Regions from separate parts of the Microbacterium meiriae genome, predicted to be linked through region 1. Evidence: riboswitches for the same ligand, from Rfam matches in the RefSeq annotation. Region 1 holds a riboswitch; the other holds the start of a gene.
What was found. Region 1 has a riboswitch for thiamine pyrophosphate ahead of RI211_RS15470 (ECF transporter S component). Riboswitches for the same ligand answer to the same signal wherever they lie in the genome.
Positions count from the first base shown of each region.

Region 2: another riboswitch for thiamine pyrophosphate. It lies ahead of thiM (hydroxyethylthiazole kinase); the one in region 1 lies ahead of RI211_RS15470 (ECF transporter S component).

Region 1 covers NZ_CP133984.1:3,163,405-3,168,633, forward strand. Annotated here, with positions in the region: gene RI211_RS15460 (energy-coupling factor transporter transmembrane component T family protein) at 1-71, opposite strand, end outside; gene RI211_RS15465 (ABC transporter ATP-binding protein) at 68-1,525, opposite strand; gene RI211_RS15470 (ECF transporter S component) at 1,525-2,166, opposite strand; TPP riboswitch at 2,157-2,268, opposite strand; gene RI211_RS15475 (D-alanyl-D-alanine carboxypeptidase family protein) at 2,346-3,827, shown strand; gene RI211_RS15480 (ABC transporter ATP-binding protein) at 3,885-5,229, opposite strand, start outside.
Region 2 covers NZ_CP133984.1:2,359,337-2,364,565, reverse strand. Annotated here, with positions in the region: gene pheT (phenylalanine--tRNA ligase subunit beta) at 1-543, shown strand, start outside; gene RI211_RS11375 (DUF402 domain-containing protein) at 602-1,321, shown strand; gene RI211_RS11370 (NAD-dependent epimerase/dehydratase family protein) at 1,584-2,555, shown strand; TPP riboswitch at 2,563-2,656, shown strand; gene thiM (hydroxyethylthiazole kinase) at 2,648-3,496, shown strand; gene RI211_RS11360 (bifunctional hydroxymethylpyrimidine kinase/phosphomethylpyrimidine kinase) at 3,493-5,229, shown strand, end outside.

The DNA.
Region 1 (5,229 bases):
CCCAGCTTGGCGACCGGATTGATGCGGGCGACGACGCCGGTGCGGGTGGGGGCGGGGGCGAGCGCCGTCATGCCGGTGCCCCCAGGACGAACCGGGTGGCGTGCAGAGCGCGCGCCACATCGAGATCGTGGGTGATGGTGACGATCGCCGATCCCTCGTCCCGGAGGGTGGCGAGCATCGCCACGAGCTCGGCCCAGGTCCGGGCGTCCTGGCCGAAGGTCGGCTCGTCGAGGATCAGCACCCGGGGTCTCGTGGCGATCGCGGCCGCGACCGTCAGGCGGCGCTTCTCCCCGCCCGAGAGCGTGTACGGATTCGCCGCACCCAGGTGCGCGAGCCGCAGGCGGGTGAGCAGCTCGTCGACGCGGGCAGACACCTCGTCATCGGGGACGCCCAGGGCGCGGGGACCGACCGCGAGCTCGTCGCGCACGGTCTGGGCGAGGAGCTGGTGCTCCGGTTCCTGGAACACCATCCCGATCCGCGTGAGGAGCTCGCGAGACGCCCACCGGATCGGAGACGGATCGGCCCCCTGCGCGAGTGACGGCGCCGCGATCACAGCTCCCCCTGCGGGAGGGAGGAGCCCCGCGAGGGTCAGGCCCAGCGTGGACTTGCCCGCGCCGTTCGGCCCGGTGATCGCGAGGGCCTCGCCGGCACGCACGTCCAGGTCGATGTCGTGCGCCACCGGACGCCCCTTCGCCCGTGCGACAGCCAGCCCGTGCGCCGAGAGCAGCACGTCCCCGGGCGCCGCGCGTGGTGCGGGGGGCTCGGCCGGCGGGCGGCCGGGTACCCACACGCCGTCCGCCGCCAGGCGCTCCCCCTCCGTGCCGAGCACCTCCGCGGGAGTGCCGTCCGCGACAACCCCGCCGGCGCCGAGCACGATGACCCGCGTGAGGAGGGGCAGCCACACCTCGAGGCGATGCTCCACGACCACGAGGGTGGCGGGACGCGCGGCGAGCATCCGCTCCACCGTATCCCTCACCTCGCGCACGCCCTCGGGATCGAGATTCGCCGTCGGCTCGTCCAGCAGCACGAGTCCGGGGCGCATCGCGAGCATGCCGGCCAGGGCGAGGCGCTGCTTCTGGCCGCCCGAGAGCGCCGCGGTCGGATGGTCGAGCGGCACGTCGAGGCCGACGGCCGCCATGGCCGCCTCGACACGAGGCCAGATCTCCGCCCGCGGCACCCCGAGGTTCTCACAGCCGAAGGCCACATCGTCGCCGGCGCGGGCGAGGATCACCTGCGAGTCGGGATCCTGGAGGACGAGCCCGGCCCGACCGCGGGTGGCCACGGCGGGGCCGCCGTCGATGAGCAGCTCCCCCTCGCTCTCCCCCTCCTCCTCGCCGCCGAGCACACCGGCGAGGCCGTGCAGCAGTGTGGATTTGCCCGCGCCAGAGGCCCCGAGCACGAGAACCCGCTCGCCGGGCTCGACGCGGAACGAGACATCGCGCAGCGCCCAGGCGAGGCGACTCGCGTGTCGCCACCCCCACCCCCGGGCCTCGACGCCGGCGGGAGCGACCTGCTCGGACGACATCAGACGCGCACGCGCGCCTCGCGCCCGGAGCCGAAACGGTCGAGAGCCCCCGTCGCCGCGATGCCGCGCGCGAGCACCCAGGACAGCGCACCGGCGATGACCGCCCCGGAGATCACGGTGCTCACGAGATAGATCGCGGTGAAGGCGGGACCGGAGCCGGCGTACCAGAGGACGAGGTTGTTGATGCCGCCCGCGAGCGCAGCGCCGGCACCGGCGAGGATCGCGACGGGCAGCGACCAGCGGCGGTAGAAGAACAGCAGGAAGATCAGCTCGGCACCGAGTCCCTGCACGAGGCCTGCCTCGAGCGTGAGGAAGCCGCCCCACTGGTTACCGATGAGCGCCGAGACGACGGCGGCCAGCAGCTCGACGTAGATCGCGGCGCCCGCCTTGCGGATGATGAGCCCGCCGAGCACGCCCGCGAAGAGCCACGGGCCGTCGAGGAGCCCTTGGAGGCCGGGAAGCAACGGCTCGAGCAGGGCCTTCGGCCCCAGGTATCCGACGTTCCAGGCCAGGAAGATCAGACCGGCGGCGACGCCGAGGACGCTGGCGACGACGATGTCGACGACGCGCCAGCGCAGATAGCCGCGCGCCGGAACGGCCGTGCTCTTCGCAGACGCGGATGCGGACGTGGACGTACTCATGTGAACTCCTCCCTGCGCTGGCATGACCCAGATCAGGTTCGACGGTCGAAGCGCGATTCGCTCCCTCTCAGCCCGGCTCGCCGGACTCCCGTGGTTGTGCTGTCGATCCTACCCCGTTCCGCCCGCGCGTCCCGAGCCGCGCACGGCGGATTCCGGGCGGTATTCGGTACCGTAAGCGAGTGACCGCTTCCGATCCCCCTGAAGAGGCGTCCGGCGGCGTCGACGTCGACGCGCGGCCCGAAGACTCCGCACCCGTGTCCGCCGAGCCCGCGCTCGACCCTCCGGTCACGGAAGCGGTGTCGTGGGCCGATGCGTCGGCTCCGGCGACCGCGCTGACCTGGGTGGACCCGTCGCTCGTCGCCGCGGAGTCGTCGACGCCCGAGTTCGACGCCTCGGCCGGCACGGAGGACGAGACGGGATTGCTGCGCGACGCGAAACTGCGACCCGCGATCGCCGGCCCCGGACTGCTCGTCCCGCTCGGTGTGCTCGTCGGTCTCGTCGCCTCCTACGCCGGCACCACGCTGCTCTGGCCGCTGCACGAGGTCGCCCCGACCGTCCAGGCCGTCGAGTTCACCCCGGTCGCCGCCCCCACCGCCGCGCTCGCCTGGCCCGCGGTCGGCGACGGCGCTGTCGGGATCGCCGGGATGACGACCGCGGCGTCCACCACCGCTCCGGTGAGCATCGCGAGCATCACGAAGGTCGTCAGCAGCCTCATGGTGCTGGATCGTCTGCCGCTCGCCCCCGGGGAGCAGGGTCCGGAGTTCGCCTTCACGTACGCCGACAGCATCCGCTACTGGGACTACCGGATCGCCAATCAGTCCGCACTCGATGTTCCCGTGGGTGGAGTGCTGACCGAGTACCAGCTTCTCCAGGGCACCCTGCTCGGCTCGGCCAACAACTACATCGACCGGCTGGCGTCGGAGATCTGGGGGTCCGACCGGGAGTTCGCCGCCGCGGCCGAGGTCTGGCTCGGCGAACGCGGGCTCTCCGGCATCACGGTGGTGACGCCGTCGGGATTCGATGAACGCAACGTCGCCACCCCCGAGGCCCTCGTGGCGCTGGGCGAGATGGCCATGCGCAACCCGGTGTTCGCCGAGATCGTGGGAACCCGGTCTGTCGACCTGCCCGGGGCAGGCAAGGTCGAGAACACGAACGGGATGCTCGCCGATCCGGGTGTCGTCGGCATCAAGACGGGCACCCTCGTCGGGTGGAATCTGCTGACCGCCAAGGACGTCGCCGTCGGCGACTCGACGGTCCGGCTCTACGTCGCGGCGCTGAACCAGGAGGACGACGAGGGGCGTCTCGCCCTCACCCGTGCGCTGTTCGCCCAGACGGAGGCGGCGTTGCAGGCCCAGGGCCCGGCCGTCCCGGCGGGCACGGTGGTCGGGCGCGTGGTCACCGCCTGGGGTGAGCGCGTCGACGTGGTCGCGGGCGAGGACGCCGACGTCGTGCTGTGGAACGGGGCGAGCGCGACCGCATCGCCGGTGTTCGACCTCGGGGAGGAACGGGAGGCGGACGGGACGGTCGGCACCCTGACCACGACCGGCCCTGTCGACAGCACGGAGACCGCGCTCGTCCTCGACGAGGACCTGGACGGTCCGAGCCCGTGGTGGCGGCTCACCCACCCGCTCGAGCTCTTCGGCATCTCCGGGGACGACTGAGTCCTGACGACGATGCCCCACTCCGGATCCGGAGTGGGGCATCGTGCGTGAAGCGGGTCAGGCGCGGGGCGTGGAGCCGTCCGCGCCGTCGTCGAGAAGCGCCTGCGCTGCTGCGGACTCGGCCGCCGGAACCTGGGCGCCGACGGCTGCTCCCGCCACGGCGTCCGCCGCCTGCTCCTCGGCACTGGCTTCCGCGTCCGCCTCGCCGGTCACGACCACCGGAGACGAGCCGGTGAGAGCCGCTTCCGCATCGAGGTCGGTCGCCGCCTGCTCGAACTGCGACTGGTACAGCCGCCAGTACGCGCCCTGCGCCGCGATGAGCTCGTCATGCGTGCCCTTCTCCACGATGTCGCCGTGCTCCATCACGAGGATGAGATCGGCGTCGCGGATGGTCGACAGACGGTGCGCGATGACGAACGAGGTCCGTCCGTGCCGGAGCGCCGCCATCGCGTTCTGCAGCAGCAGCTCGGTGCGGGTGTCGACCGCGGACGTCGCCTCGTCCAGGATGAGGATCGACGGCTGCGCCACGAAGGCCCGCGCGATCGTGATGAGCTGGCGCTCACCGGCCGAGACGTTCGACGCGTCCTCGTCGAGCACGGTGTCGTACCCGTCCGGAAGCGCGTGCACGAAGCGGTCGACGTAGGTCGCCTTCGCCGCGGCCAGCACCTCCTCGTCCGTCGCGGTCGAACGGCCGTAGCGGATGTTCTCGCGGATGCTCCCGGCGAAGAGCCAGGGGTCCTGGAGCACCATGCCGGTGCGGGAGCGCAGCTCGTCGCGCGTGATGGTCGAGATGTCCTGACCGTCGAGGGTGATCCGTCCGCCGCTGAGCTCGTAGAACCGCATGATGAGGTTCACGAGCGTCGTCTTGCCGGCGCCGGTGGGGCCGACGATCGCGACGGTCTGCCCCGGCTCCACCCGGAAGGAGAGATCGGTGATGAGCGGACGCTCCGGCGAGTACGAGAAGGAGACGTTCTCGAACTCGATCACACCCTCGCCCTCGCGGAGCGCGGGGGCGTCGGGGGCGTCGGCCTCCTGCTCGTCGGAGTCGAGCAAATCGAACACCCGCTCCGCCGAGGCGGTGCCGGACTGCACGACCGCGGCCATGCCACCCAGCTCGGACAGCGGCTGCGTGAACTGCTGCGAGTACTGGATGAACGCCTGCACGTCGCCGAGGCGCAGCTGCCCGCTCGCGACCATGAGGCCGCCGAGCACCGCGATGCCGACATAGGTGAGGCTGCCGACGAAGGTCATCGCCGGCATGATGATGCCCGAGAGGAACTGCGCCTTGAAGCTCGCCTGGAACAGCTCCTCGTTCTCGGCCTTGAACTTGTCCAGGGCGTCCTGCTCGCGGCCGAACACCTTGACCAGGGCGTGGCCGGAGAAGGCCTCCTCGACCCGGGCG
Region 2 (5,229 bases), 800 kb from region 1:
GAGGCGCTCGACGCGGTCCGCGTGATCGGGGCCGCCGCGGGCATCGAGCTCAACGTCGTGCAGACGCAGCGCGCCGCGCTCCACCCCGGACGCACCGGTGCGCTCGTCGCCGCCGGCGAGGAGGTCGGCTACGTCGGCGAGCTGCATCCCGCCGTCGCCGAGGAGGCTGACCTGCCGGGTCGCGCCACCGTGCTGGAGCTCGACCTCGACCGGCTGCTCACGCTCGCCGGCGGACGCATCGTGGCGGCATCGCTCTCCACGTTCCCGGCCGCGACGCAGGACGTCTCGCTCACGCTCCCGGCCGAGGTGCCGGCGGGCGAGGTCCGCGCGGCTCTCGCGGAGGGCGCGGGTGCACTGCTGGAGTCCGTCCGGCTCGTGGACGACTACCGCGGCGAGGGCGTGCCCGAGGGATCGAAGTCGCTGACGTTCGCCCTGCGCTTCCGCGCCGACGACCGCACGCTGACCGCCGCGGAGGCCTCCGCGGCGAAGATGGCGGGCGTCGCCGTGGCCGCGGAGCGCTTCGGCGCCGCCCTCCGCGACTGATCGGGAGAGCGCACGGCCCTTTCCGGGGAGCCGTGCGCTCTCGCGATAGCGTGGCCGGATGACGAGCCTCCTCCTGCAGCCCACGCCACCCTCGGTCCCCGCCGGAGCGCGATCGCTCGGGGAGGGGCCGTTCCTCTCGCCGGGTGCGCAGCTCGACTGGCACTACCGCAAGCCGGGGTGGACCACGGGGGAGGCAGCGACCGTCACCCCCATGCGCGTCGTCCGTGACGATGAGCGCGGTCTCGTCGCGTGGCTTGCCGCCGGGACGCAGCAGGAAGGCCAGGGCACGTGGGACGGGGAGCGCATCCGGACCGTCCCGCTCGATCGGCGGTGGCGGGAGCCCCGGCGCCGGATCGTCGAGGAGTGGTGGGGCAACGGCATCCTGCGCATCGCGCCCGCGGGAGTGCCGTGGTCGGTCTGGCTGTTCTGGAGCGCGGCCACCGGGACGACGTGGGACTTCGCCGGCTGGTACGTCAACCTCGAGAACGCGCACCTGCGCACCGACAGTGCCACCTACACCTCCGATCACGTCCTCGACGTCGAGATCGCACAGGACGGGCGCGTGGCGATGAAGGACGAGGACGAGCTGGTCGCCGCCGTCGACCAGGGACGGCTGACCGCCGCGCAGGCGGCGCAGATCGAGCGGCACGCGGTCGCGGCCATCGCGTCTTTCCATGCCGGCGACTGGCCGTTCGATCGGGAGTGGATCGACTGGCGACCGGACCCGTCCTGGAGCATCCCGGTGTTGGACGGCCTCGACGAGATCGTCGTCCCCTAACCGCTTCGGGGCCGCCCTCCGCTACGGCGCCGAGGCCGCGCGGGATCAGGCGTTCGCGCGGCATCAGGCGACAGCAGTGCCGGTGGCCTGTGCTTGCGCGGTGGCCTGTGCTTGCGTGGTGGCCTGTGCTCGCGTGGTGGCCTGTGCTTGCGCGGTGGCCTGTGCTCGCGTCATGGCCTGTACTCGCGTTGAGGCCTGTCCTGCCGCTCCGCTCTGAGCGGAGGCCCTTCCCCCGAGTCGTCGATCCTGATGACATGGGCACATGACGGATGTTCTGATCCTCGGGGGAACCGGATGGCTGTCGGGGCGCATCGCCGCGCATGCGCTCGGGGCGGGGGCGACCGTGACCTGCCTGGCCCGCGGCGGACGCCCGGCGCCGCCGGGAGCGACCCTCGTTCTCGCGGACCGCGATGAGGAGGCCGCCTACGACGTCGTGTCGCGCACGGACTGGGACCACGTCGTCGACGTCTCCTCCCGCGCCGATCATGTCTCCGGGGCGGTCCGTGCGCTCGGCGACCGTGCCGCTCGGTGGACGTACATCTCGTCGATGTCGGTGTACCGCGACGACGAGACGGTCGGGACCGACGAGTCGGCATCGCGGCACCCGGCGGCGCAGGCCGGTGAGGACGACGACTACGCGCGACAGAAGGTCGCGGCGGAGGATGCCGTGCAGGCCGGCGTCGGCGATCGCGCACTCCTCGTCCGCCCCGGCCTCATCGTCGGCGACGGCGACCCGAGCGATCGCTTCGGCTACTGGGCGGCGGCGTTCCTCCGGGCCCTGGATGAGCCGGTGCTGCTTCCACCGCTCGAAGGGCGCACGACGCAGGTCATCGACGTCGAGGACGTCGCCGCGTTCGTCGTGTCCGCCACCGTCACCGGTGCCGTGAACGCGATCGGCGACGTGCGCGACCTGGAGGACGTGCTGCGGACGGTGCGCGCGGCCACGGGGCACGCCGGGCCGGTCGTCGTCGGCACGGAGGAGCGCCTCGTCGCCGAAGGTGTCGCGTACTGGGCGGGGCCGCGCTCGCTGCCGCTGTGGCTGCCGCCCGACATGCGCGGATTCATGACCCGCTCGAATGCGCGGTACCGGCGCAGCGGGGGCTCGCTCCGCCCCCTCGACGAGACGGTGGAGCATGTCGTCGCGGACGAGCGCGAACGGGGCGTGGACCGCGAGCGCCGCGCCGGACTCACGCGGACGGAGGAGCGGGCGCTGCTCGACGCCCTCGCTCGCTAGACTGCGAGGCAGTGACACGGGGTGCCGCATCCGCGGCTGAGATCACACCCGTCGAACCTGATCTAGTTCGTACTAGCGAAGGGATGTCGCCGATGAGCGATCCTGTGCGTCCGCAATCCGTCCTCGACCTCGCCGTCACGGCGGGAAGGCTGCGGGAGGAGGTCCGGGCCACGCCGCCGTTGACGCACTGCATCACGAACGCCGTCGTGACGGGGTTCACCGCCAACGTGCTGCTGGCGCTCGGGGCGGCGCCGGCCATGGTCGACATCGTCGGCGAGGCCGAGCCGTTCGCCGCTGCCGCCTCGGGGCTTCTCATCAACCTCGGGACGCCGACCCCGGAGCAGCGGGAGGCGAGCAGGGAGGCCGTGGCGGGAGCGCTCGTCGCCGGCACGCCGTGGGTACTCGATCCCGTTGCGATCGGCACCCTCCCGGTGCGGACGGCGCTCGCGCACGAGCTCGCCGCGCTGCGCCCCACCGCCATCCGCGGCAACGCGTCGGAGATCCTCGCGCTGGCCGGACACAGCAGTGGCGGCCGCGGTGTCGACGCGACGGACGGGACCGAGGCGGCGGCTGCGGCGGCCCGCGAGCTCGCCCACCGGTACGGTTCCGTGGTCGCCGTCTCGGGCCCTGTCGACCTCCTCACCGACGGGGAGCGGGTGATCCGCATCGCCAACGGGCATGAGCTCCTCACACGGGTGACCGGCGGCGGGTGTGCCCTGGGCGCCGTGATGGCGGCGTTCCTCGGGGCGGCCCGTGGCTCCGCGACAGATGCGCTGACGGCGGTGGCCGCGGCGACCCTCGTCTACACGGTCGCAGCCGAGCAGGCAGCCGAGATCTCCCGCGGACCGGGCAGCTTCGCCGTCGCACTGCTCGACGCCCTGTCCGCCGTGACTCCGGCGGACCTCCGCGCCCGCGCCCGCGTCGAGGAGGAGGCCCGATGACCGTCGACCTGTCCCTGTACCTCGTCACCGATCGGTCGCTGTGCGGCGTGCGCGGAGTGGTCGAGACCGTGCGAGAGGCCGTCGCCGGCGGCGTCCGGATCGTGCAGCTGCGCGACAAGCAGGCAACGGACGAGGAGACCGTCGCGCAACTCCTCGCCCTGTCCGAAGCCATCGACGGTCGCGCGCTGCTCGTCGTGAACGATCGCCTCGATGCGGCCGTCGAGGCCCGTCGTCGCGGTGCCAGGGTGGACGGGGTGCACCTCGGCCAGGCGGATGCCTCGGTGCTCCGCGCGCGCGAGCTTCTCGGCCCGGAGGCGTTGATCGGGCTCACGGCGAACACCTCCGCGCACCTCGACGAGGTCGCCGCCCTGCCGCCGGGCACGGTCGACTACCTCGGGGTCGGCGTCATCCGCCCCACGCGCACGAAGCCCGACCATCCGGTGCCGCTCGGCATCGACGGCTTCGCCGCATTCGTCGCGCGCAGTCCGCTGCCGTGCGTCGCGATCGGTGGGGTGGACCTGGAGGACGCGGCGGCGTTGCGTGAGGCCGGCGCGTCCGGGATCGCGGTGGTCTCGGCGCTGTGCGCGGCAGAGGACCCCCGGGCCGCGGCCGGGGCCTTCCGGCGACACTGGTTCGCACGGGCGGTGCCGCACGTGCTCAGCATCGCCGGCAGCGATCCGTCCGGAGGTGCGGGCATCCAGGCCGATCTCAAGGCGATCGCCGCGAACGGGGGCTACGGCATGGCAGCCCTCACAGCCCTGACCGCGCAGAACACGCAGGGCGTCCGCGCCGTGCATGTCCCTCCCGCGGAGTTCCTGCGGGCGCAGCTCGACGCTGTCGCCGACGACATCCGCATCGACGCCGTGAAGATCGGCATGCTCGCGGACGGGGAGGTGATCCGCACGGTCGCCGCCTGGCTCCGGACGACGCAGCCCCCGATCGTCGTGCTGGACCCCGTCATGATCGCCACCTCGGGAGACCGACTGCTCGACCCCGACGCAGAGCGCGAGCTGCGGGGCCTGCTCTCCCTGGCGACCGTGGTCACCCCGAACCTCGCCGAACTCGCCGTCCTCGCCGGTCGCGAGGTGGCGGGCTGGGCGGACGCGCTCGCCGCGGCGCGAGAGCTGTCGGCCGATACGGGGACCGCGGTGCTGGTGAAGGGCGGGCATCTGCCCGGGGACGAGGCACCGGACGCCCTGATCGACACGGCAGCCGGTACGCACGCGGAGTTCCCCGGGGCGCGCATCCAGACGGAGAACACCCACGGCACCGGCTGCTCGCTGTCCGCGGCTCTGGCCACACGACTGGCGCGGGGCGACGATCCCGCGACCGCGGTCCGCGCCGCGCGCGCCTGGCTCCGGGAGTCCCTCCGCGCGGCCGACGACCTGGACGTCGGGCGAGGGCACGGCCCGATCCACCACTTCGCGGGACTCTGGGCACGCGGTGGGGTCGAGACCCGGTCGACGCCGGAGGAGGTGGCCGTGGCCTGGTGGGATGAGACTGCCGCGATCCGCCGCGACATCGATGCGCTGCCCTTTGTGCGTGCGCTCGCCGACGGGACGCTCGACCGCGACGCCTTCGTCTTCTACCTCGCGCAGGACGCCCTGTACCTCCGCGAGTACGCCAGGGTGCTCGCGGAGGCGTCGCGCCTCGCCCCGACCCCCGACGAGCAGGCGTTCTGGGCCGAGGCCGCGCACGGTGCGATCCGCGGCGAGCTGGAGCTGCACGCGTCG